Regions from separate parts of the Paenarthrobacter sp. genome, predicted to be linked through region 2. Evidence: riboswitches for the same ligand, from Rfam matches in the RefSeq annotation. Region 2 holds a riboswitch; each other region holds the start of a gene.
The links. A riboswitch is a leader RNA that binds a small molecule or an ion and turns the genes downstream of it on or off. The one in region 2 is predicted to bind cyclic di-AMP.
Positions count from the first base shown of each region.

Region 1: it holds a riboswitch for cyclic di-AMP, as region 2 does, so the genes downstream of both, RIF72_RS18330 (NlpC/P60 family protein) here and RIF72_RS12415 (hypothetical protein) in region 2, are expected to answer to the same signal.
Region 3: it holds a riboswitch for cyclic di-AMP, as region 2 does, so the genes downstream of both, RIF72_RS04595 (M23 family metallopeptidase) here and RIF72_RS12415 (hypothetical protein) in region 2, are expected to answer to the same signal.

Region 1 is NZ_JAPSHI010000037.1:8,853-16,382, forward strand. It holds gene RIF72_RS18315 (PEP/pyruvate-binding domain-containing protein) at 1-1,673, opposite strand, end outside; gene RIF72_RS18320 (universal stress protein) at 1,693-2,727, opposite strand; gene RIF72_RS18325 (FAD-binding protein) at 3,144-3,836, shown strand; gene RIF72_RS18330 (NlpC/P60 family protein) at 4,062-4,859, opposite strand; cyclic di-AMP (ydaO/yuaA leader) riboswitch at 4,863-5,054, opposite strand; gene RIF72_RS18335 (copper resistance protein CopC) at 5,205-5,846, opposite strand; gene RIF72_RS18340 (NCS2 family permease) at 5,959-7,401, shown strand; gene hutG (formimidoylglutamase) at 7,500-7,530, shown strand, end outside.
Region 2 is NZ_JAPSHI010000015.1:38,558-46,087, forward strand. It holds gene RIF72_RS12410 (aminotransferase class V-fold PLP-dependent enzyme) at 1-1,180, shown strand, start outside; gene RIF72_RS12415 (hypothetical protein) at 1,286-2,140, opposite strand; cyclic di-AMP (ydaO/yuaA leader) riboswitch at 2,142-2,327, opposite strand; gene RIF72_RS12420 (HAMP domain-containing sensor histidine kinase) at 2,436-3,932, opposite strand; gene RIF72_RS12425 (response regulator transcription factor) at 3,936-4,676, opposite strand; gene RIF72_RS12430 (winged helix-turn-helix domain-containing protein) at 5,351-6,217, shown strand; gene RIF72_RS12435 (histidine phosphatase family protein) at 6,711-7,235, shown strand; gene RIF72_RS12440 (hypothetical protein) at 7,236-7,530, opposite strand, start outside.
Region 3 is NZ_JAPSHI010000004.1:27,449-34,978, forward strand. It holds gene RIF72_RS04580 (MFS transporter) at 1-365, shown strand, start outside; gene serC (phosphoserine transaminase) at 432-1,562, opposite strand; gene RIF72_RS04590 (metal-dependent transcriptional regulator) at 1,867-2,562, shown strand; cyclic di-AMP (ydaO/yuaA leader) riboswitch at 2,746-2,987, shown strand; gene RIF72_RS04595 (M23 family metallopeptidase) at 2,992-3,828, shown strand; cyclic di-AMP (ydaO/yuaA leader) riboswitch at 3,967-4,136, shown strand; gene RIF72_RS04600 (NlpC/P60 family protein) at 4,141-4,884, shown strand; gene RIF72_RS04605 (NlpC/P60 family protein) at 4,979-5,776, shown strand; gene RIF72_RS04610 (HNH endonuclease) at 6,138-6,638, shown strand; gene RIF72_RS04615 (NTP transferase domain-containing protein) at 6,682-7,530, shown strand, end outside.

The sequences.
Region 1 (7,530 bases), on a different contig from region 2:
CCGAGCGCAGGAAGGGGCAACACCTGCGGAACCGTCGCGAACACTTCCTCTCCCAGGATTCTCTGGACGTGACCGAGCCGCTGGTGGGGTGTGGCTCCACTGGGGACGGAGAAGGTGCTGCGTAACTCCGTGCTGAGCCGCTCCACACGCCGCATTGCTGAGCTTGGACGAAACAGACCGCGGAACAATGACTCCGGGACACGGTACTTAGCCGCCACCGGGGCGACATGGCGGATCAGCTTCCTGGGTGTCTTGATAGTCACAGCGAAGCGCGGGTCGTCGAAGAGTCCACGCATGATGGCTGCGGAGCGGGCTTCCATCAGGTCAAAAACCCGTGGCACGATTGTCCGGCCCACCCGGCTTCGCAGCACCGCGGTGAAGTCGAAGAAGATTCGTTGTCCGGCCTCGTAATAGGCAGGCGGCCCTGACCGGGGATCGGGAACGTCGAAAGCCGCCGTTTTGGCGACACTTGAGGCTATCAGCCTGATACCGGCCAACCCCATGGGCGTCAGAGGCCTGGTGAGGCCCTGAGCGAGGCTGAAGTTCAGGAACCCGTGCTCGCCGGGGGCCGGGGGCGTGCGTGTGGTTTGCGGGTACAGCGTGGTGATGGGCCTGGCTTGCGTAAGCCACAACTTTCCGTTGTCGTCGGTTGCCCATTCGGTGTCTTGCGGAGCGCGGTAATGCTCTTGGACCTCCAGGCCCAGCTTGGCAAGCTCGAGGACCTGACGGTCACTGAGGCAGGGCTGCGGTTCCTCAATTCCTGGTTGACTGGGGAGTTCCAAGCGTTCCGTGCCGCCGCCGGGCTTGGCACGGATCTCCACTTGCCTATCCCCCACGGCCCTTTCCGCAATGGCACCGCGATGAGCGTCCACAACGTAATGATCCGGATTCACAGCGCCCGAAACCACGGCCTCCCCTAAGCCAGGACTGGCATCAATGACGGTCTCATGGCGATTCCCCGTCACCGGGTTGGCGGTGAACATAACACCCGCGGTGACGGCATTCACCATTTCCTGCACGACCACAGCGAGGGACACAGTTCCGTGGTCGATCCCATTTGTGGTCCGGTAGTTCACTGCACGATCTGTCCACAGCGATGCCCAGCAGCGGCTCACGGCATCAAGGACGGAGTCAACGCCAACCACGTTCAGGAAGGTGTCCTGCTGTCCGGCGAAGCTGGCGAACGGCAAGTCCTCTGCAGTGGCCGACGACCTCACCGCAACAGGTACGTTGTCCCCCAAATCTTCATAGGCAGACCGTACGGCTTCGGCGATCCCATCGGGCACCCCGGCGTCGAGGACCAAGGACCGGGCGCGGGCGGCAAGCTCATTGAGCTGGTCCATGCCGGAGGCGCCCATGCCGGAGGCGCTGGTGTCGGAGGCGTCCATCCCGGAGGCGCTGGTGCCGGAGGCGCTGGCCTCATCCAAAGCCGCAAGGACAGACTCCAGGCCCACAGCCGAGAGAGCCTGCCGGTATGCGGCAGTTGTGAGGCAGAAACCGCCAGGCACGGGCAGGCCAGCTTTGGCCAGTTCGCCCAAGTTGGCGGCCTTGCCTCCGACGCTGGGAAGCATGGTTCCCCGGATTTCGGCGATGTCCAGAACCAACTGCGGACCGGACGTGCCAAGCCCCTCGTCTTGATCCTGTGACGGCTCCCCGGGCCGCTTCTTGTCCATGGACGTAACAGGCCCGGGCTTAAGCGCCGAGCATAGGCCCAAACTTTTGACGGTCAGCGAGCCGGGGATCCTCACGGTCCGGAACAACCATTACCGGCCCCTTGGAGTGGTGCAGGACTCCGTCCGATGTGGAACCCAACAGCATCCCCGCGAAGCCGCCACGGCCCCGTGTACCCAGAACCACCAGCTCGACGCTGCGGCTGGTTTCCACCAGAACATCAACGGGGGACCCATCCCGGAGTTCCGTTTCCATGGGCAGCGAAGGGAAGTGGCTTCTGAGCCAATCAGCCCCGGCGTCCAGCTGGACTTTGATATCCGCAAACAAGGCATCCCGGTCCAAAGGTGCCGGAACCCATGCCAGGGAGCCGCTGTACTGCGGCACAGCACAAATCACCCGGAGTTTGGCACCCATGCGCTGTGCCTGCTCGGCAGCTTCGAGCACGGCCACACGGGCCTGCTCGGAACCGTCCACGCCTACGGCAACTACGTTTTCCACAGTACGTGGGCCTGCCTTGGCATGTTCAGCCTTGATGTGTTTGTCCTCAGTGCTTTCACCAAGGCGGTCGGCACAGTAGAGCGGGACTGTCACCGTGGGGCATTTGGCGTGGGCGGGCAAGGCGCTGCTGACCGAGCCAAGCAAACGCCCAACAAATCCGCCGCGACCCCGGCTCCCGAAGACAAGGAGGGCGGCTTCGCTGGAGAGATCCAACAGGACACCGGCGGCGTCGCCGTTCTCCACGGATGCGTCGACATCGATGGCATATCCGGACACCTTGTCCAGAGCCTGCCGAACGATCGCATCCGCGCCTTCGCGAATCACGGAATCATCGACTGTTGCGTAGCCGCCATCCAGCCCGGACGCGGCGAAGATCGGCACAGAGTATGCCGTGACAATATGCAAGGGAAGTTGCCGACGTTCAGCCTCCCGCGCGGCCCAAACCAAAGCACACTGACCATGCTCTGAACCGTCCACTCCCACCACGATGCCACCTGGTTCCACGGCCTGATCCTGACCGTCCTGGGGCTCTTCACTGTGTCTGCCGTGCTGGTCCATGGGGGCCTGCCTCTCCACCTACTGCTTGATGTTCCGGCTATTCTGCCAGAGGTTCTCCGCGTCGGATTCCCTCGCTGTTTCATTGTCAATGGCCGGAGCAGGAGAAACCGGGAAATTTCTCCTCCCAATGCCAACTATTCTCGGTCGGCAGGACCGAATCAAGGCGACATTAGGCTATGTGCATAACGGTCCGGGCTCGGTTCCCGGCCTTCCACATTGCGCTCCGGACGAACACACAAAACGCGCAGTCGCGGAGGCTATCCATGGCCGAAAAAGTTCGGTAGTGTTCGAGTCACCGAATGGCCGGCCAACGTGTTTCACAGCACACTCCGGCCATTTATTTGCGGCCGCTTGGGGAACTCGGACGCGATCCCACGCGATGCCGTAAGGCACACACGTCAAGGAGGAACCAAGCAGTGTCACTCACGCCTGATTCCGGCACGGAGCGCACCACCACCGTGGTCATCGGAGCCGGCCTGTCCGGCTTGGCAGTTGCCAGCGAACTCAGCCGCTATGGCGTGGGCTCAATCGTCGTGGACGGGTTTGGTGCGTTGTCCACCACCGGTCCTTCCGTCCATACAGGCATGATTCAACGCACCGAGGTGGCCGATCCTGCAGCCATGCAGGAACGCAACGAGATCCTCCGACACCTGCGGAACTACGCCGCCAACCACCAACTGGACGTCCGCAACACCACCCGCGCCGTCCGTCTTGATTTCCTGGGCTCAGACCCCTCCCGGCAAATCGGATACGGGCCAGCCGCCAGCATGACCACAGCGGGCCTGAGAACGGGCCTCCACGTATCAGGCCCCTTCGAGTCCACTCCACGCCAGTGGGCAGTCCACACCGCCAACGGCGTTCTCTTGGCAGACCACGTAGTAGTGACGCGCTGCGCCCAAAGCCAGCTGCGCCGCATGCTCTCCGAACTTGGAATAGCAGTTGGCCAGAACTTCGCGGCCGCCATGCGTGCGGTAGGGATGCACCTGGTGGGCGTTGGGGACCTTATCACCCCGTCTCCCAAGGAAGTGCTCCGCCAAGCCAAGGCAGTGGGCCAAGCCATCTCTTCAAAGGTAGCCCTGCCCGCAGGTCCGGGCATCGCCCTCGCCTAGGGGCATCGCCCTCACCTAGGGCATTACGCCTAGGGACGACGCCCAAAGGCCCACTAGCCCACACGGGCCCCGCCGCCCACGCGACTATCGACCCGCCGTCGAACGTTCCCCGCTGAACATTCTTTCCCCGCTGAACATTAACAAACAGAACTTAACGCCAAAGGCCGGCACCTCCAAAGACATTAGTCTTTGAAGGCACCGGCCTTTGAACTGAAGCGTGAGGCTTTATGCGCCAGCGCGTACGTAGGTCAGGGGACCCGTTGCGGTCAACCAGCTGATCGGGTGGATGCCCGTCTGGTTGCCGTTGATGCCACCGCTGATTGCCTGGCCGTTGCCGATGTAGATAGCAACGTGGCCGGACTGGACGATCATGTCACCGGGCTGGGGATCGCTAACGACCTTGCCGTAGTTCATGAACTGCATGGGACCGAGGTCGCCTACGGGGATGCCCGCGGAGCCGAGAGCCTTCTCGACCATGGCGGTGCAGTCCTGGAAGACGCCGATCTGTGCGTAAGCCGAAGCAACCATGGCTGCGTTGACGCCGCCAACGGCGGGAGCAGCAGCTACAGGAGCAGGGGCAGCCGGTGCGGCAGCCACAGGAGCAGCAGCAACCGCAGCCTGGGCGGCGACAGGAGCTGTTGCAGCAGCAGTGGTGACTGCTGCCTTCTGGACCACAGGAGCCTCAACAACGGGAGCCGGCTTTTCGATAACCGGAGCTGCTACGGAAGCAACGGCCGGACGCTCGAAGTTGACGGTAGCCGTTGCCAGAGCGGTAACAACCTTGGTGGGTGCCTCGGAAACGGTCTCTGCGACCGTTGCGGGGCTGGAGTCGCGCTGAACCGGAGCCTCAGCTGCGTGAGCAGCAATGGAGCCGGTCAAAACGAGGCCCGAGGCTGCTGCGATTACAGCTGCCTGGCGGCCAGCGCCGGAAGCGTTGCTGGCTACTGCCTTCGAGATGGAGATGAACGGATTAGGACGTACGCTGTCCGCCTTACGACGGCCGCGAAGAATGCGTGAAGACATGAAAGAGCCTCTCCCGATGCCTGCGAGGTTAGCTGTCGGATTCGGATGGGAGTCACCCGGCCACTATCCCCCGCTGTTCAGCGGAAGCTTCGTGACTTCACCCCAAGGCACGCTCGAAAGCGGCCTAAATTGGGTTCCCCGTCTCTGCCGTAGGTTTGTCTGCGAACGGATTCCGGACTGCGGCAGAGCTAGGCAATCAGGCCGGAAGTGCCCGCTACGTGGAACAGGCACAGGTACTACCGTACGCGATGATTCGGCCGAAGTCACATTTAAGTAACGGGAAGTGGGCTTCTGGCGTGTCGCAGTGTCCGTTTCGAGATATTCGCAGGTACGTAGAAAACCGCGTTATTCCGCGGGAGTATCGCCTTCAGGGCTGTTGGAAGCTGCAAGTTTCTTCCGTGCGGTAACAGCAAGGTAAACAACGAGGCCCACAGCAACAGCAGCCAGCCCGACAATGCTCCAAGGGAAGGGTTGGGAGGCGTCAGCGGCCGGCTCGCTGCTGCCCGTTCCCGGCGCTGCGGGCGCTGCGGTGCCCGCCGTAGGTACTGCGGCTGACGGCGCCGACACCGACGGCGTGGCACCAACCGGGCCAGTCGCCGTCGTCGTGCTTTCCGCGGTGGCTGTGAACGTGAAGGTGCCCTCAATGGGGTGCGAATCCGAGCTGACTACGCGCCATACCACCGTGTATTCACCAGCAGGAGCGCCCTCGCGAAGCTTTTGGACGGCTTGGTTGTCAATGATTTCCACCGGACCGTCCGCCCAGTTCTCACCGCCGGCCGTCACGGTTACACCGGAACCGATCGCGAGCGGGCGGTTGTTGAACGTGATGGAGACCGACGCCGGGACTTCCGCCACGCTGGCACCGTTTGCTGGCGCGGTTGACTCGGCGACGTCGTGCGCGGACGCCGGAGCCGCGGAAAACAGCAAGGCGGACGCGAAAGCGAGGGCAGCGACGACGGCGGCCAGAAGCGGGCGGATGGTACGCATGGGGCGGTTTCTCCTAGTGTTGGCTTCCTTACAGACTAGGCGAATCGTTCAGAGTGCCCACAGGACAACATAGGATTTGAGAGCAAACTCCCCTCGATCCTCGGAGACCTTCATGCTGAAACAAGGTTCTGCAATCGACCGCTACTTCAAAATCTCCGAACGTGGATCCACGTATTCGCGGGAAATCCGTGGCGGCTTCGCGACCTTCTTCGCCATGAGCTACATCGTGGTGCTGAACCCGCTGATCCTCTCCGGACCCGACTCCAGTGGAGTGTCGCTGGGCTTCACGGCTGTGGCAGCCACCACGGCGTTCGTTGCCGGCATCTTGACCATACTTATGGGTGCATGGGCCAAACATCCGTTTGCCGTGGCAACAGGCTTGGGCGTCAACGCCTTCGTCGCAGTCACAGTGGCTTCCCACCCCGGGCTGACGTGGCCGGACATGATGGGGCTCGTAGTGCTATCGGGCGTCACCATGCTCATCCTGGTGCTGACCGGTTTCCGGACAGCCGTGTTCAAGGCGGTTCCGGAGGCCCTGAAGACGGCCATTGTTGTGGGCATCGGCCTCTTCATCGCACTCATTGGCCTGGTCAACGCCGGTTTTGTCCGCCGCATCCCCGATGCCGCCGGCACCACCGTTCCCCTGGGCCTGGGCGTCGACGGGAAGCTCATGGGCTGGCCGACACTCGTTTTCGCAGTGGGCTTGATCCTGACCATCGCCCTGGTGGTCCGAAAGGTCCGCGGCGCCATCCTGATCGGCATCGTCGTCTCCACCGCGCTGGCCGCCATCCTCGAATTTACGCTGCACATCGGCCCAAGCTTCGACGGAACCAACGTCAACCCCCGCGGCTGGTCCCTGGTGGCGCCCAAGCTCACCGAATGGGGCGCCCCCGATCTGTCCCTCATCGGCAAAGCCAACCCCTTCGGTGCTTTTGAACACCTCGGCTTCATCGCCGCGGCTTTGCTGGCATTCGTGATCCTCCTGAGCATCTTCTTCGACGCCATGGGCACCATGGTTGGCTTGGCCAACGAGGCCGGAACCGTGGACAAAGACGGCAACATCCCCAACGTTGACCGTGTCCTTCAGGTTGATGCACTCGGTGCAATCGTGGGCGGCGGAGCCTCCGTTTCCTCCAACCAGATCTTCGTCGAGTCCGGCGCCGGCATTGGCGAAGGCGCCCGAACCGGCCTCGCCTCGATCGTCACCGGTGTCCTCTTCCTTGTGGCCATGTTCTTCACGCCGCTCATCAACCTGGTGCCGTTCGAGGCCGTGGCCCCCGCCCTGGTGGTCGTGGGCTTCATGATGGTCTCCCAGGTGGGCAAGATCGATTGGCAGGACTGGGGCGTCGGAATTCCCGCGTTCCTGACCATCGCCCTCATGCCGTTCACCTATTCAATTGCCAACGGCCTCGGCGCCGGTTTCATCTCCTATGTCCTGATCCGCACGTTCCAGGGCCGCGCCCGCGAAGTCCACCCCTTGATGTGGGCTGTGGCAGGCGCGTTCCTGCTGTTCTTCGGCATCGGAACTGTGGAGGAGTTGTTGGGCGTTAAGTAGCTCCTCGCTGAGGTGGCTCCGAGCAGGAGTCCGGGGTTTCAGACACCCCCGTGACGGAATGGCTGGTTTTGGGGTCCCATGTCCGGTGTGCTTGAAGCATGGAAACCAGCCCCTTCACCGTAGATGTCG
Region 2 (7,530 bases):
GGCGATCCAGTCCGGACGGTTTTTCGGTTGGGTCATGGGAGGAACCTTGCCCGCCGCCATGGCCGCCGATTGGCTCGTCTCTGCCTGGGATCAAAACACCGGGCTCCGGTTCGCCACCCCCGCTGCCGCTGCCATTGAGGAATCCGCCGCCGCCTGGCTTTTGGACCTCCTGCACCTGCCTGCGACAGCCGACGTCGGATTCACCACGGGCGCCACGACTGCCAACTTCGTAGGCTTGGCAGCGGGCCGCCAATACCTGATGGACGAGGCCGGATGGGACCTCGAAGCGCTCGGCCTCACCGGCGCGCCCCGGATCACTACCTTTGCCGGCAGGGAACGGCATGCCGCAGTGGATCTGGCGCTGCGCTACCTCGGTTTGGGCGCCTGTGTTCCGGTAGACGCCGACGACGAAGGGCGGATCAGTCCCGACGCCCTGGCTGATGCCATGGATCAGCAACCCGGCCCATCGTTGGTCTGCCTGCAAGCCGGCAACCTCCACTCCGGGGCATTCGATCCCATGGAGGAAGCCATAGCCGTGGCACACGATCGCGGCGCGTGGGTGCACGTGGACGGTGCCTTTGGTCTGTGGGCCGCCGTGAGCCCGAAGCTGCGCGGTCGGTTGGCGGGTGTGGAGGACGCAGATTCGTGGGCAACGGATGCCCATAAGACCCTGAATGTCCCTTACGACTGCGGCCTGGCAATAGTGGCACGCCCGGAAGCTTTGAGGCGTGCCTTCAGCGTTCACACGAGTTACCTCATTGCCACTGATGCGGGGCCAGGGGACCCTTTCGAGAAAGTTCCGGAGATGTCTCGCCGCGCCCGGGGCATCCCGGTGTGGGCTGCGCTCAGGCAACTGGGCCGCTCAGGAGTTATTTCGATGGTGGAGCGCCTCGCAGCGAACGCCGGTGCCCTGGCAGAAGGACTGGCGGCGATCCCGGGTGTGGAGGTGCTCAACGACGTCGTCTTCACTCAGGTTTCGGTGAGCTTCGGCAGCGACAATCGTACGCACCGCGTCACCCAGAGGCTCATGGCGGAAGGTGCGGTGTGGATGTCCGGTTCGTCGTGGCGGGGCCGCGAAATACTCCGCATCTCGGTGAGCAACTGGTCCACGGATGCCGGCGATGTGGCCGCCTCCATCGCAGCCGTGCGGGCTGCGATGGAGGCGGAACCGGAGGCATAGGCAAGGGCAGCCCGGCTTACACAAAGCCGCGCCCGCTCCCGCCATCCGCTCCAGTGTGTACTGGTGCGAACGGCAGCAACGGGCGCGGCAATCAAGCAGTCTGGCTTAGTACCAGTTGTTGGCCAAGTGGAAGCCCAGAGCAGCGGACGGGGATCCGTAGCGCTCCTTGATGTAGTTCAGGCCCCACTTGATCTGGGTCTGGTAGTTGGTCTGCCAGTCAGAGCCGGCCGTGGCCATCTTGGTAGCAGGCAGCGACTGGACGATTCCGTAGGCGCCGCTGGAGGGGTTGGTAGCTGTGGTCTTCCAGTTGGATTCCTTCTCCCACAGCGTGTTCAGGGCGGTCATCTCGGCCTGGCTCCAGCCGTAGTTGCCCAGGATGCTGGCGGCGTACGCCTTGGCAGCAGCGGGGTCATCCACGGCCTTGGGGGCGGCAGCAGCTGCTGCGGCTTCCGCGGCGGCAGCGGCAGCGGCGGCGTCGGCGGCTTGCTTGGCGGCAGCGTCAGCAGCAGCCTTCTCAGCTGCGGCCTGGGCGGCAGCTTGGTCGGCTGCAGCCTTTTCGGCGGCGGCCTGCGCGGCGGCGGCCTGGTCAGCTGCAGCCTTTTCGGCGGCAGCCTTGTCAGCAGCTGCCTTATCCGCAGCGGCCCTGTCGGCTGCGCCCTTTTCGGCGGCAGCATTCAGGGAAGCAGAGATCTCAGCCGACTTGTTGGTGTTGACCTGCGCACTGGCCTGGGTTCCGGCTACGCGGCTGGCCTCGGGGAGGGTCAGCGCGGCGTTGGCGGCGGTTCCGAGCGACGCAACGCCCAGTGCAGCTGCCACAACACCGGCGACTACGGACATGCGGTGGCCGGACTTACCTTGGCGGGCTGCGTTCTTGAGGACGGACTGCGACTTGGTGTGCGGTGCGTTGTGTTCGTCGCGGTGACGCGCGGAAGGGCGCGTCTGATCGTTAAATTCAGACATGTGATTACCTCTCAGCGCCTGCGGAGTTAGCTGTCGGGTTCGGATGAGGTCATCCGGCCGCGCATCACGCTGCGGCTTCACCCCAAGGGCCGACCAAAAGGCCTTGCCCGGAGACTCTGGGTCCCCCGTCTCTGCCTCGGTGAAAGAACGGACTCCGGGAAGTGGCAGAGCTCGGCGCATCCCGGATGCGGGCCAGTTGGGGCGACCCACCCTTTCGACGGTACAGGAGCTTTCCGCAGAAGTCACATTTAGGTAACAGAGATCACGGCGGCGGTGAGTCGCCTTGCCCGATTCGTTATGGGCGTTCGGTGCTCACCGCCGGGAGTCGGACGGCGAATTCGGTATGCCCCGGCCGCGAGGTCATCTCCACGCTGCCGCCGTGCGCTGAAATGATGGATTCCACAATGGACAAGCCGAGTCCGGAGGTGCCTTCGCTACCTGATCGCGCCGCATCGGCGCGGGCAAACCGGGAGAAGATCCTGCCTTGGAAGTCTTCAGTAATTCCGGGACCGTTATCCGTCACTGTGACCACGGCGCTGCCATCGGCGGAGAGCATCACGCCTGTGACCACAGTGGTGCCGGGATCGGTGTGCTTGCGGGCATTGGACAGCAAATTGGCCAGTACCTGGTGAAGTTGGGTGGCGTCGCCGCGCATGGTGATGGGCTCATCGGGGAGCTGGAGCTGCCAAATGTGGTCCGGTGCCATGACTTTCTCGTCACTGACCGTTTCGACCACCAGCTGTGTCAGGTCCACGTCCTCAACTTTGACGGGCTGACCCTCGTCCAACCGCGCCAGCAGAAGAAGGTCCTCCACCAAAGTGGTCATGCGTTCGGCCTGGCTTTGGACTCGGGCCAGCGACTTCCATCCATCCTCGGTGAAATTCTCCGTCATCCTCAGCAGCTCGGTGTAGCCCCGGACGGCTGTCAGGGGAGTCCGCAGCTCGTGCGAGGCGTCCGCCACGAACTGCCGCACTTTGGTTTCGCTTTCCTGACGTGCTTCCAGTGCGCTCGAAACGTTGTTCAGCATCTGGTTCAAGGCATAGCCGACACTGCCCACTTCCGTTCCAGGGTGAGATGCCGACGGCGGTACGCGCACTGCCAGTGCCACCTCACCGGCGTCGAGGGGTAGGCGCGAAACCTTGATGGCAACCTCGGAGAGTTGCTCCAGCGGACGCATGGTCCGGCGGATGATGACCGTTCCTACGAGCCCGATCACTACCAGCCCAGCCAGCGAGACCAGCACCATGGTCCACACCAAGGACGCCTGGGCAGATTGTTTGTCGGCGAGGGGCAGGCCGGTCACAATCACGTCGCCATAAGTAGTCTCGACTGCCACTAGCCGGTAGTCGCCGTTCGACAGTGATTGATCCACGGGTTGATTGTCCGTGGGGAGCGATACCAGGACCTGTTCGTCGTCGGCTGAGAGCGAGACGCGGTTACCGTGGGCGTCGATCAAACCCGAGCTACGCACCAGGGAGCCGTCGATCCTTGCGTTGAGCGTGCCCGCAGCCTGCCCGCGCGCCTCCAAAGGATCCGGCCTGCCTGGGGATAACGGAAAGTTCGACGGCGGCCTGCCGAAGTCGTTTGCCCGGCTGGACGCCTGCTCCAACTGCCTGTCGAGCTGCCTGTTGAAGACCATGTCCATGGACGCGTAGCTGACAACTCCCACCGCAGCGCAAATGGCGATCAGCAGTGCCATGGCCACCAGGACCAGGCGTGTACGCAAGTGCCAGGTGGAGGGGTCGAGCCAACTGCGGCCGGACTTCCCGGCCACTCTTGGGAGGGTGCTCAATGCCTAGTCCGCAGGCTTGATGACGTATCCGGCACCCCTGATGGTATGGATCATTGGGGGATGGTTGGCTTCGATCTTCTTGCGCAGATAAGAGATGTAGAGCTCCACGATGTTGGCCTGGCCGCCGAAGTCGTAATCCCACACGCGGTCCAGGATCTGGGCTTTGCTGACCACTCGTTTTGGGTTCTCCATGAGGTAGCGAAGCAGCTCGAACTGGGTGGCGGTCAGCGGGATGTCCTGGCCGGCGCGGGTTACTTCCCGGGTATCTACGTTGAGTGTGAGGTCGCCTACCACCAGCTCGGCGGTGTCCATGGCAGCTACGCCGGAGCGCTGGACCAGGCGGTGGAGGCGCAGGAGGACTTCTTCCATGCTGAAGGGTTTAGTGACGTAGTCGTCGCCGCCAGCTGCCAGCCCCACAATGCGGTCCTGTACGGCGTCCTTGGCCGTGAGGAACAGGGCGGGAACCTCCGGGGCGAAGGTGCGGATGCGGTTCAGGACCTCGACGCCGTCGAATCCGGGAAGCATGACATCCAGGACCAGCACGTCAGGGCGGAAATCCTTGGCCAGCTTCACTGCTTCCGGACCATCCCCGGCCATCGCAACAGACCAGCCTGCCATGCGCAGGCCCATGCTCATCAGCTCGGCAAGGCTGGGTTCGTCATCCACCACCAGAGCACGGATGGGGGAGCCGTCCGGATGGGAGAGCTGGGGAAGGTTGTTGGTCGTGGAGTGCGAGGAGGCCATGGGATAACTCTCCGTTCTGCTGGTTTGCCAACACTTTGCCCATCCTGTGAGGAAGCTGTGAGATCAGACTATCGAGGAGGGGGCTACTGGACACGCTTCCGTGCCCAAGGACTTTTGACGCCCCGGTTCAGGGCGTTCTACGGCTTGTAGCAGATTTTGTGCTGAAAAGTGGCCCTGAAGGTTGGCCCCGATTGGACAACAAGTGTTTCAGTTCGTGAGATTCCGTCGGGAGAGGATTGGGAGGAACGGGCATGCACATCATCCGCCCTATGCCGAAGAATATTCAGCGGATGGCGAATATTTCTTGATCGAACCGAATGAAATGGCGTTCATTTACAGGACCTACTGAATTGTGATTTGCGACACAATAGACCCCCGTGTCTCAAAATGTGGACGGTTCGACGCTTTGTTACTTGCGTGTTGCCATTGTTACGTTGCACACTTCCAATGTGAACAAGAACTCAACAGCACCTGCAGCCGCAGCAACCTGGCCCAGCGCACCCGCTGGCCATGATGACCGCTGTTGTCGAATGCAAGCCTAACTTTCCACCCCAAAGAAGTTTCAGGCATTCGCCCCCTAGCCCAGCGTTGGGCGCCCCTCCCCAAACTCATTGCGGGGACAACCAGCATTCGAAGCCGCGATGACGGCTATTCACTTTTGAGGTAAGCACTCTATGTCAGTTGCATCTGGATACGTCCACATCTCCGTCCGTAACGCCAACAAGGCCGCGTCAAACGCTGGGCTCCGCCCCGGCTTCGGCAGCCGCCCCGGTTACTCGCCCGCTCCGCAAGGGGCAGGTCAGCAGGCTCCCGGATACGTGCCGCAGGGTTACAACCCCAACTCCTATGGTCAGTTGCGCGCAGTCCCCGCAGCAGAGCCGGCGCCCATGACCGCGCCCACCCCTGTGATCGCCCAGTCGGACAAGCTCCGCCCTGTTGCCAACGACAACGTGGCCCGCGGATTCGTCCTCTACATGGGCATTGACGAAGAAACCGCAGCTGCCGCCGGAACCTCCATTGCCAAGCTTGCCCAGGAAATCCGGGCCTACGCCCAGTCACTCGTGACCGGTGCCGAGAGCTATGCCGCCGTCGCAGTTGCCCCCGCCGGGGCACCCGGGTCCGCGCTCGACGTCGTGCGTTCCACCTTCGGCGACCCCACAGTCGCCGCACGTCAGCGCACCGAAGCCGCCCGCCCGGCGCCCCAACAGGAAGCCCGTCCTTCCGGCGTTCTGATCGACCTCGCCCGCCGCGAAGTGCACCTCGACGGCGAATCGCTGAACCTCACGTTCAAGGAATTCGAGCTCCTCAACTACCTCGTCGAGAACGGCACCCGCACCGTGGGGCGAGACGAACTCCTTGAGGGCCTGTGGCGCAACGCCGAAGAGGTGCCAAACGAGCGCACCATCGACGTCCACATCCGCCGCCTCCGCTCCAAGCTCGGCCGCCTCGCCAACACCGTCCGTACGGTTCGAGGCCAGGGCTACCGTTTCTACGAGCACCCCGAAGTTATTGTTTGGGCTGCTCCGGAATACTCGATCTAAGTAGCACTACGCCGAAAGGCGGCATCATCCCTCTGCGCCTGCGCTCGTTCCTCACGCAACAACGGCGCTGTTGGGATATGCCGCCTTTCGGCCTTTAATTTCGAGGAAAGCGTGTGCGGCCACCACCCACATTGGCCGCCACATACCGTAGGCACGCCCGCCGCACGGCGTGTCCAGGGCGCCGCGAATTTAACGTTGGTGACGGCGGACCGGCACGCGAGGGGTCGCGACCCTCTTTGAGACGCCAACAGCGCTTACGCAACCGCATCAGGTTGCTCAAGGATTGATCTGCTCCCAAAGAAGGTCGGGAAGCCGCAACTGCGATGGCACGGGCATCTTGTTTTGCGGAAACCGTGTGCGGCCACCACCCACATTGGCCGCCACATACCGTAGGCACGCCCGCCGCACGGCGTGTCCAGGGCGCCGCGAATTCAACGTTGGTGACGGCGGACCGGTGGAAGCCCCTGGGGTGTGCGGCGGATAGGGTTGGGATATGAGTGACCATCACATAAGGCGCCTGGTAATCATGCGCCATGCCAAGGCTGATTGGCCCATGGGCGTGCCTGATCATGAGCGCCCCTTGGAGGAGCGCGGGCACCGTGAGGCCCCGTTGGCGGGGAAATGGTTACTCAAACATGCCGTGATGCCCGACTTCATCCTGTGTTCGTCAGCGCTTCGGACCCGGCAGACCTGCACTTGGGTGTGTGATGAGTTGGGAGACAAGGCGCCGACGCCCAAGCTTGAGGACGGCTTGTACTCCGCCTCAGCCAACCGCATGTTGACGGTGATCAACCACGTCCCCGACACCGTGACCACGTTGATGGTGATCTCGCATATGCCCGGAGTTCAGGATCTTGCCATGCATCTGGCTTCCCGTGATTCAGACCATGACGCTTACATGGATGCTGCTACCCGGTACCCAACGAGTGCGTTGACGGTAATGGAAACGGAAAAGTCGTGGGCTGAGCTTGATGGCCAGGATGCCAGGCTGACGCACTTCACAGTGCCCCGTAAATAGTCACTTCGGGTTGTTTGAGTCCCCGTAGGCCAGCTGCGGCATGCACATGCAGCGGATCTCGAACACCGGCAGGCCCGCCGCTTCTTCGCCGTGACCTGTTGCGATGAGGTATTCGCCGTCGAACATGTACACCGGTAACTGCGGAGCCATGTATTCGTTGTAGCGGCTGGGGTAGACCCATTGACCACGGATGTCGAATGCAGGAAGCGCGTACGGATCGCGCCGGTTGTGTGCGCTCGGATAGAGACCGTCGTCGATCATGATGTAGCTGACCAAGCCATACGCGTGATGGTGG
Region 3 (7,530 bases), on a different contig from region 2:
TTCCCTGTGGCCTGTTCGCACTGACCCTGATCACCAGCGCCAATGGCTACGTGCAATCCACCACGGAGGCTGTCATGCGGGGGAGGGTCATGTCCCTCTACATGGCCATTTTTATGGGCGGCACTCCCCTCGGGGCACCGTTGGTGGGCCTGGTGGCCAACGTCGGTGGCCCTCGATGGGCGGTCGGCGTTGCAGCGGTTGCCGGCGTCAGCACCGCCGTCGTGGGTTTGCTGTGGATCATCCGCGCGAAGCAGCTACGGCTCCGGTTCGATCGTCGGGCCCGCGGACTGAAGCACTTCCGGGTGGAGTCGCTGCTGGCACGCCCGGAAACGGACGACGACGGAAGCCGCCAACAAGGCGGTTAACGCGCCTTAAACGGCGGCGGCGCCGTCCGGGAACCACCCGCACGACGCCGACCAAAGCCTTCGGTGCTACTTCTTCAGCTCGCCCACAACGTAGTCGATGCTCGCGAGCAGAGCCGAAACGTCGTCCGGCTCAATGGCAACGAACGTCGCGATGCGCAGCTGGTTGCGGCCGAGCTTACGGTACGGCTCCGTATCCACAACGCCGTTGGCGCGCAGGACCTTGGCAATGGCTGCGGCGTCAACGGAGTCATCGAAGTCGATGGTGGCGATGACGTTGGAGCGGTCTTCGGCGTTGGTCACGAAAGGCGTTGCGTACTCCGAAGCCTCGGCCCAGGAGTAGATGCGGTTGGCGGAGTCTGCCGTACGCTTGCTGGCGAAGTCCAGGCCACCGTTGCTGTTGAGCCACTGCACTTGGGCGTCCAGGGTTACCAGGGTGGTCAGCGAAGGGGTGTTGTAGGTCTGGTTCAGCTTGGAGTTGTCGATGGCAGTCTGCAGGTCCAGGAAGTCCGGGATCCAGCGGCCGCTCGCCTTGACCCGTGCAGCCCGCTCCAAGGCGGCGGGGGAGAAGAGGCCAAGCCAGAGGCCACCGTCGGAGGCGAAGTTCTTTTGCGGTGCGAAGTAGTAGACATCCGTCTCGGCGACGTCCACGTCCAATCCGCCGGCTGCGGAGGTGGCGTCCACCAGGATGAGGGAGCCTTCATCGGCACCCTGGACACGCTTCACAGGAGCGGCCACGCCAGTTGATGTTTCATTCTGGGGCCAAGCGTAGACGTCCACGCCGGCTTCGGCCCTTGCCTCGGGGCGGGTGCCGGGTTCAGCTTTGATGATGGACGAAGCGTCAAGGAACGGTGCCTTGTTGGTGGCGGCAGCGAACTTTGAGCCGAACTCGCCGAATGAGAGGTGCTGGGCCTTCTTCTCGACCAAGCCAAATGCAGCCACGTCCCAGAACGCCGTGGAGCCGCCAACGCCGAGGACAACCTCGTAGCCTTCAGGAGCACGGAAGAATTGGCTGAGTCCTTCACGGACTGAACCCACCAGGTTCTTGACCGGAGCCTGACGGTGGGAGGTGCCGAGGATGGTGGTCGATGCGGCAGACAACGCTTCGATCTGTTCCGGGCGAACCTTGGACGGTCCAGCGCCGAAGCGTCCGTCCTTGGGCAGCAGGTCGGCGGGAATGGTGATGCTGTTGTCGCTCACGTAGGGCTCCAATGGGTATCGGCTAGAGATGGGTCGTGGCAGGGGGCAGCAACTGCCCCTTCGACACCCCAATTCTGCCTGACCCGGCCCGGGCGCAGGAACCTGCGACCGTCATAGTCCGCCACGTGGAACGTGGACGAACAAGATGCGACCACGATGCGACCGGAATTATCCAGAGTAATTCCAAATAAGCTAGGCTGGTGGTTGGCGTTCATGGGGCGGCGGTGCACACCGTCCGACCTTGCTGGGGACGCGGTACGGTGGAGATTACGCAAGGAACTGCGTTCGAGGAGAGCTGAGCTGGATGACGGATCTGATCGATACCACTGAGATGTATCTTCGGACCATTTTGGAGCTTGAAGAAGAAAACATAGTGGCTCTCCGGGCCCGCATTGCCGAGCGATTGCGCCACTCCGGACCCACTGTTTCCCAAACTATCGGACGCATGGAGCGCGACGGTTTGGTGATCGTGTCCAACGACCGCCACCTGGAACTCACTGAAGTGGGCCGGAAGCGCGCTACCGAGGTCATGCGCAAGCACCGCCTTGCAGAGCGACTGTTGGCCGACGTTATTGGTCTGGACTGGGCCTACGTGCACGATGAAGCGTGTCGCTGGGAGCACGTCATGAGTGAGCGCGTGGAGCGTCGTCTCTACGAGCTCCTGGAGCACCCTACGGAGTCTCCCTATGGCAACCCTATTCCAGGACTTGAAGCACTTGGTGGCCTTGCCAGCCAGCCCTTCCCCCGGCTTGACGTCAACCTGTTGCAGGCCATGGATGGCTACGCCGCCGATTCGCGTGTGGTGGTCAGCCGCTTGGCGGAGCCCATCCAGGTGGAGCCCGAGCTCCTTACCCAGTTGGACGAAGGCGGAATCCGTCCGGGCGCCAGCGTCTCGCTGGAACGCGTCGGTGAGTACATCTCGGTCCGGGTCCCTGGTATTGAAGGCGCCTTGGAGCTACCTCCTGAAGTTGCCGCGCACGTCTTCGTCTCCCTCAGCTGACCGGAGCTGGCCCAGTACCGTGTCAAACCTCACTTTTGGTCCTTCGGCGCGCGTGTGACCTGCGGTTTTTCGGAATTGATGATAAGGGGCTGCTGCGTTCAGACCGTTCCTGTTGATAACGAATTTATTACCGAACGCCTTAATCCCCTATAGTTATCTACTAGCGCTGATACCAAAGCGTTACCTGATCCGGAGCCGAGCTCTGCCAGCGGATCAGGTGTGTTACCCACCACTGGCAGAGGCGGGGGAACCACAAGCGGCTGTCTAAAGAAGCAGCCTTGGGGTGAAGTCCGCAGCAGAAGTGCCCACGTATACAAGTCCCTCTTGGGATACCTGTGTGCCGTGAGCGCCTCGTGCGGACCGGGTCTTTGTACTCTCTGACCCGAATCCGACAGCTAACTTCGCAGGCTTTTGAGAGAGGAACAGAGTTTGACATCGCAGAACGTCAGGGGCCGCCGCCGTGCGTCCGGCCCCGCTGCTGAGCTGCGGCCAGCCACCGTCGTAACGGAGATCCGGCCTCGCGACACCGAGCGTCAGGTGCGCCGCCGTAAGAGCCCGATGCGCCAGGTTGCCGACTTCGCCGCTGCCAGCGGCGTCGGGCAGAAGGCCGGTGTTGCGCTAGCCGCCACCGGACTTGCCCTGACTGTCGGCCTGCCCGCCACTAGTCCTGTCATGGCCACCTCGGAATCGGGCCAAACCGAGTCCGCCCTTGCAGTGGCCGCTCCTGCTGGCAGCCAGCCCGAAGTCTCCGCTGCCGCGTCAGCCAAGATCGACTTCAGCCGCGCCGCCGTCGCAACTGCTGCCGACCCGGATGGCAAGCTGAAGCAGCTGCTCAGTGCGCAGTCGACAGAAAGCATCCAGCGGACCTCGTCCGTTGGCAGCATGGCCAGCCCCCTTGACACGCTCTCCACGGCATCCCCTTTTGGTTACCGCATCAGCCCCCTCACGGGTGGCGCCGGTGACTTCCACCGTGGCCAGGATTTCGTTGCCCAGTGCGGCACGGCTGTGCACGCCGCGGCGACAGGCAAGGTCACCTTCGCCGGATGGCACGAGTATGGCGGAGGCAACCGCGTGGTCGTTGATCACGGCAATGGCCTTGAAACCACGTACAACCACCTGTCGTCGTTCACCGTCCAGGTTGGACAGACCGTAAACCGTGGCGACACCGTCGCCCTGAGCGGCACCACTGGCGCTTCCACCGGCTGCCACCTCCACTTCGAGGTCCAGGTCAACGGTGAAGTTGTAGACCCCATGGGCTGGCTCTGAGCCAGGTGATGGCTGCCTCTCGCATTCGCGAGACACCCCGTGACCTGAATGTGACATTCGCGTTCAACTGTTGTAGCGTACAGAGCGCATCGGCTTTTTAGGGGGCCGATGCACTTGAGTGGATTGCCTAGCTCTGCCACCGCTCAGGGTCCGTTCGCATAAATCGTCTGGCAGGGGCGGGGGAACCATTTCTGGTCTTCGAAAGAAGGCCTTGGGGTTAAGTCGCAAAAGCTTCCTTGGAAGCAGCGCGGCCGGATGACTCCCATCCGAATCCGACAGCTCACCTCGCAGGCATTGGGAGAGGCTACCTTCGTGTCATCACGCACTACCCCTGCGCGCCATCGCGCCCAAACGGTTCGTACGAACCCGTTGAACACTCTTTCCAAGGCTGTTTCCTCCAATGCAGGGACCGTAGGCCGTCAGGCCGCCGTCCTCGCAGCAGCCTCAGGCCTCGTCCTCACCGTCGGCTTGCCGGCACAAGCAGCAGACACCGACGTTTCCAAGTTGGAAGCCTCCAGCACCCAACAGCTGGTGGCTACCGCGGTGGTTACCGCAGAACCGACAGCTACTGTTTCCTTCGAGAGCCCCATCGTGGCCACCAAGGAAGCCCCCAAAGTAGTCCAGCGCGCAGCGCAGATTACCGAGCGTGCAGCGGCCACCACTGAAGAAACAGTGCAAGCAGTTACAGCTAAGTCCTCCGAGGCCAAGGATTCGCCTTCCAACGCAGCTGCCTCCGGTCTCGCCGCCATTGCCTACACCGGCATCGGCTCTCCCTACGTTTGGGGCGGCACCACACCCAACGGTTGGGATTGCTCCGGCTTCACCCAATGGGTCTACGCACAGGCAGGAATCAGCATCCCCCGCGTCAACGCCTGGACGGCCATGACGCCTACCAGCACTCCTGCTCCCGGCGACCTCGTCATGCAGAACGGCGGAGCCCATGTGGGCATCTACGTCGGCAACGGCATGATGATCAGCGCCTTGAACCCCGGTCAAGGAACGCTGCTGCACTCCGTAGCGTCCACCGGCTCCTCCTCGTTCTACACCCTCCGCTAAAAATCCGGTTCGGGGTCGGCCGAATGCCCCACTTGCTGGCCAACCCACTACCCGCGTGTACCCCAACTGCACGCGGATACGAAAAGAGAAAATCATGACCAGTGCAAATAAGGTTGCACGGCACCGCGCTGAGGCCCCCAAGACCAGCTCGCTTGCCGTCATCGCCAAGGCCGTCAGCAACAACGCCGGTGGCGTTGGACGCCAGGCAGCAGTTATTGCCGCAGCTTCAGGCCTGGTCCTGACCAGTGGCATCGCCGCCAACGCTGCCGACACCAACGTGGACCGTGAATCTACGTCCACGTCCACCCTGGACGTACAGTCGGTAGTCCAGGCCACCATCGCCGCGGACTCCACTGTAGCCATTTCCTACGAGCGCCCCGTGGTCACCACCGTGGAAGCCCCGGCTCCCGTGGTAGTTGAGGAAGTTCCGGCCAAGGTTGAAGCCAAGGTCGAAACCAAAGAGGCACCTGCGGTTACCGCCAACGCAGCTCCGGCAGCCAATGCAACCGTTGCCGTCAGCAACGCGACCCCAGCTCCGGCAGCTCCCGCCGCATCCAGCGGACTCGGTGCCGCTATCGCTGCGGCGGCTTACGCCCAGCTCGGCGTCACCCAGGACTGCACCATGCTGGTGACCAACTCCCTGGCTGCGGTTGGCATCAACTTCCACGACTGGCCCGCCGGGTACCTCTCCCTCGGCCGCACCGTCAGTGCAGCAGAAGCCCAGCCCGGCGACCTCGCCTACTACGCCAACGGCGGTTTGGCCGGACAGGCCCACATCGCTGTATACGTAGGCAACGGCCAGGCAGTCCACGGTGGATGGAACGGATCCACCACGGCCCTCTTCAGCGCCAACGTTGGCTCCGGCCCGGTCTTCATCCGCGTCAACGGCTGATCCATCTTCTTCAGAACACCCCGCGGGCTTCGGCCGGCGGGGTGTTCTGCATTAACCGTTGCCGATTTTCGGGGTGCCTGCAGTAAGGGGCGTGCGCCCACCACCGACTTTGGTTCTGAAAACCGTCCGACACGCGTCAACCAAGTGTGTCGGGCCGGAATTGCCCCTCAAAGCAGGTGATAGCGGCACGCAACCCTTAACCGCGCATGAAATCTTGCCGACACCGCACACGAAACGACAGAAAAATTCGTTGATACGGCATATAAGTGCTTACCCTTATGTTGTCGATCCACAGCCCGTACATGCAGAGGGCAGCCGGCCCTCGTGCCCCTGACGGGTGCGGCCGTGAAGAGGTACGTGCATGCGCACACTCGTTCTGAATGCTGGATATGAACCGCTGGCGGTAATAACATTCCGCCGGGCGCTGGTCCTTGTGCTCACTGGGAAAGCTAGCGTGGTGGCCGAAGGCGACGAGCCTGTCGTCGGGCCACAGGAGATTCTCGGAAGACCTTCCGTGATCCTCCTCAACCGCTACATCCGTCCCCGGTACAACAGGATCACTGCCGTGAGTCGCCGCGGGGTACTTCGCCGCGACGGCCATCGCTGCGCCTACTGCGGGAAAACAGCCCACACCATAGACCACGTCCACCCCAAATCCAGGGGCGGCGCGGATTCCTGGGAAAACCTGGTTGCGGCGTGCTTGAAATGCAATAACGCCAAGAGCGACCACACGCTGGCCGAGATGGGTTGGAAACTCCGTTTCAAGCCCGGTGTGCCCCAGGGAACCATGTGGCAGATTAAGGAACTCGAGAAACCTGCGCCGGACTGGGACCCGTTCCTGTTGCCGGAATCCGCTGCCTGATCGATTTCTGCCGGTCTCCACCCGTCCCGGGTAATCTGGGCGAATGGAGTTCAATGCCGTGATTCTGGCGGGTGGCCGGGCCACCCGCCTCGGTGGCGTGCCCAAGCCATCATTGAAGTACGACGGCGATACCCTCCTTTCGCACGCCCTGCACGCGGCCAGGGGTGCTTCGGCTGTGGTTGTGGTGGGGCCGGACGCTCCAGATGGGTCGGAAAGGACGCAACTACCGGTCGGTGTCTTGCGGTCTCGGGAAGAACCGGCGTTCGCGGGCCCCGCCGCGGCAATCGCTGCCGGTATGGCTGCACTGAAGGAGAATAGCCCGAGCACCCCGTGGACGCTGGTGCTGGCTTGCGATATGCCGCATGCTTCCCGCGGTGTAGGCCTCCTCTGGACCGCAATCGCGTCCAGTCCGGACGTGGAGGGAGCCATGGCTGTTTCTCCTGATGGACGCAAGCAACCGCTCTTGGGGGCCTACAGTACAGCTGCGTTGGAAAGGGAAGTGGCCGTAGCTTCCGAAGGCACGGGGTTAACGAACTCTTCAGTGTTCCGCCTGCTTGCTAGGCTGAACGTGCTGGACGTTGACGTCCCCGCGGGTTCCACGGATGACGTGGACACGTGGGAGGACGCAGCGGCCTTGGGCATTGACTACGAGTTGGAGGCGGACGTGAAGAGCCAGGAAGAGACGCTCGAGGAATGGTGCCGCACACTGCTGCAGGCTTTCGAGCTTGAGGGTGTGGAAGTGGACATCAACGAGGTCCTTGCGGTCGCAGGAGTAGCAGCGCATTCAGTAGTGCGGCCCGCCGCGCCCTTGACCACGTTCATCGCCGGCTACGCGGCAGGCATGGCCCGCGGGATCGGTCAGGCCAGCGATGACGCATCCATGAACGCAGCC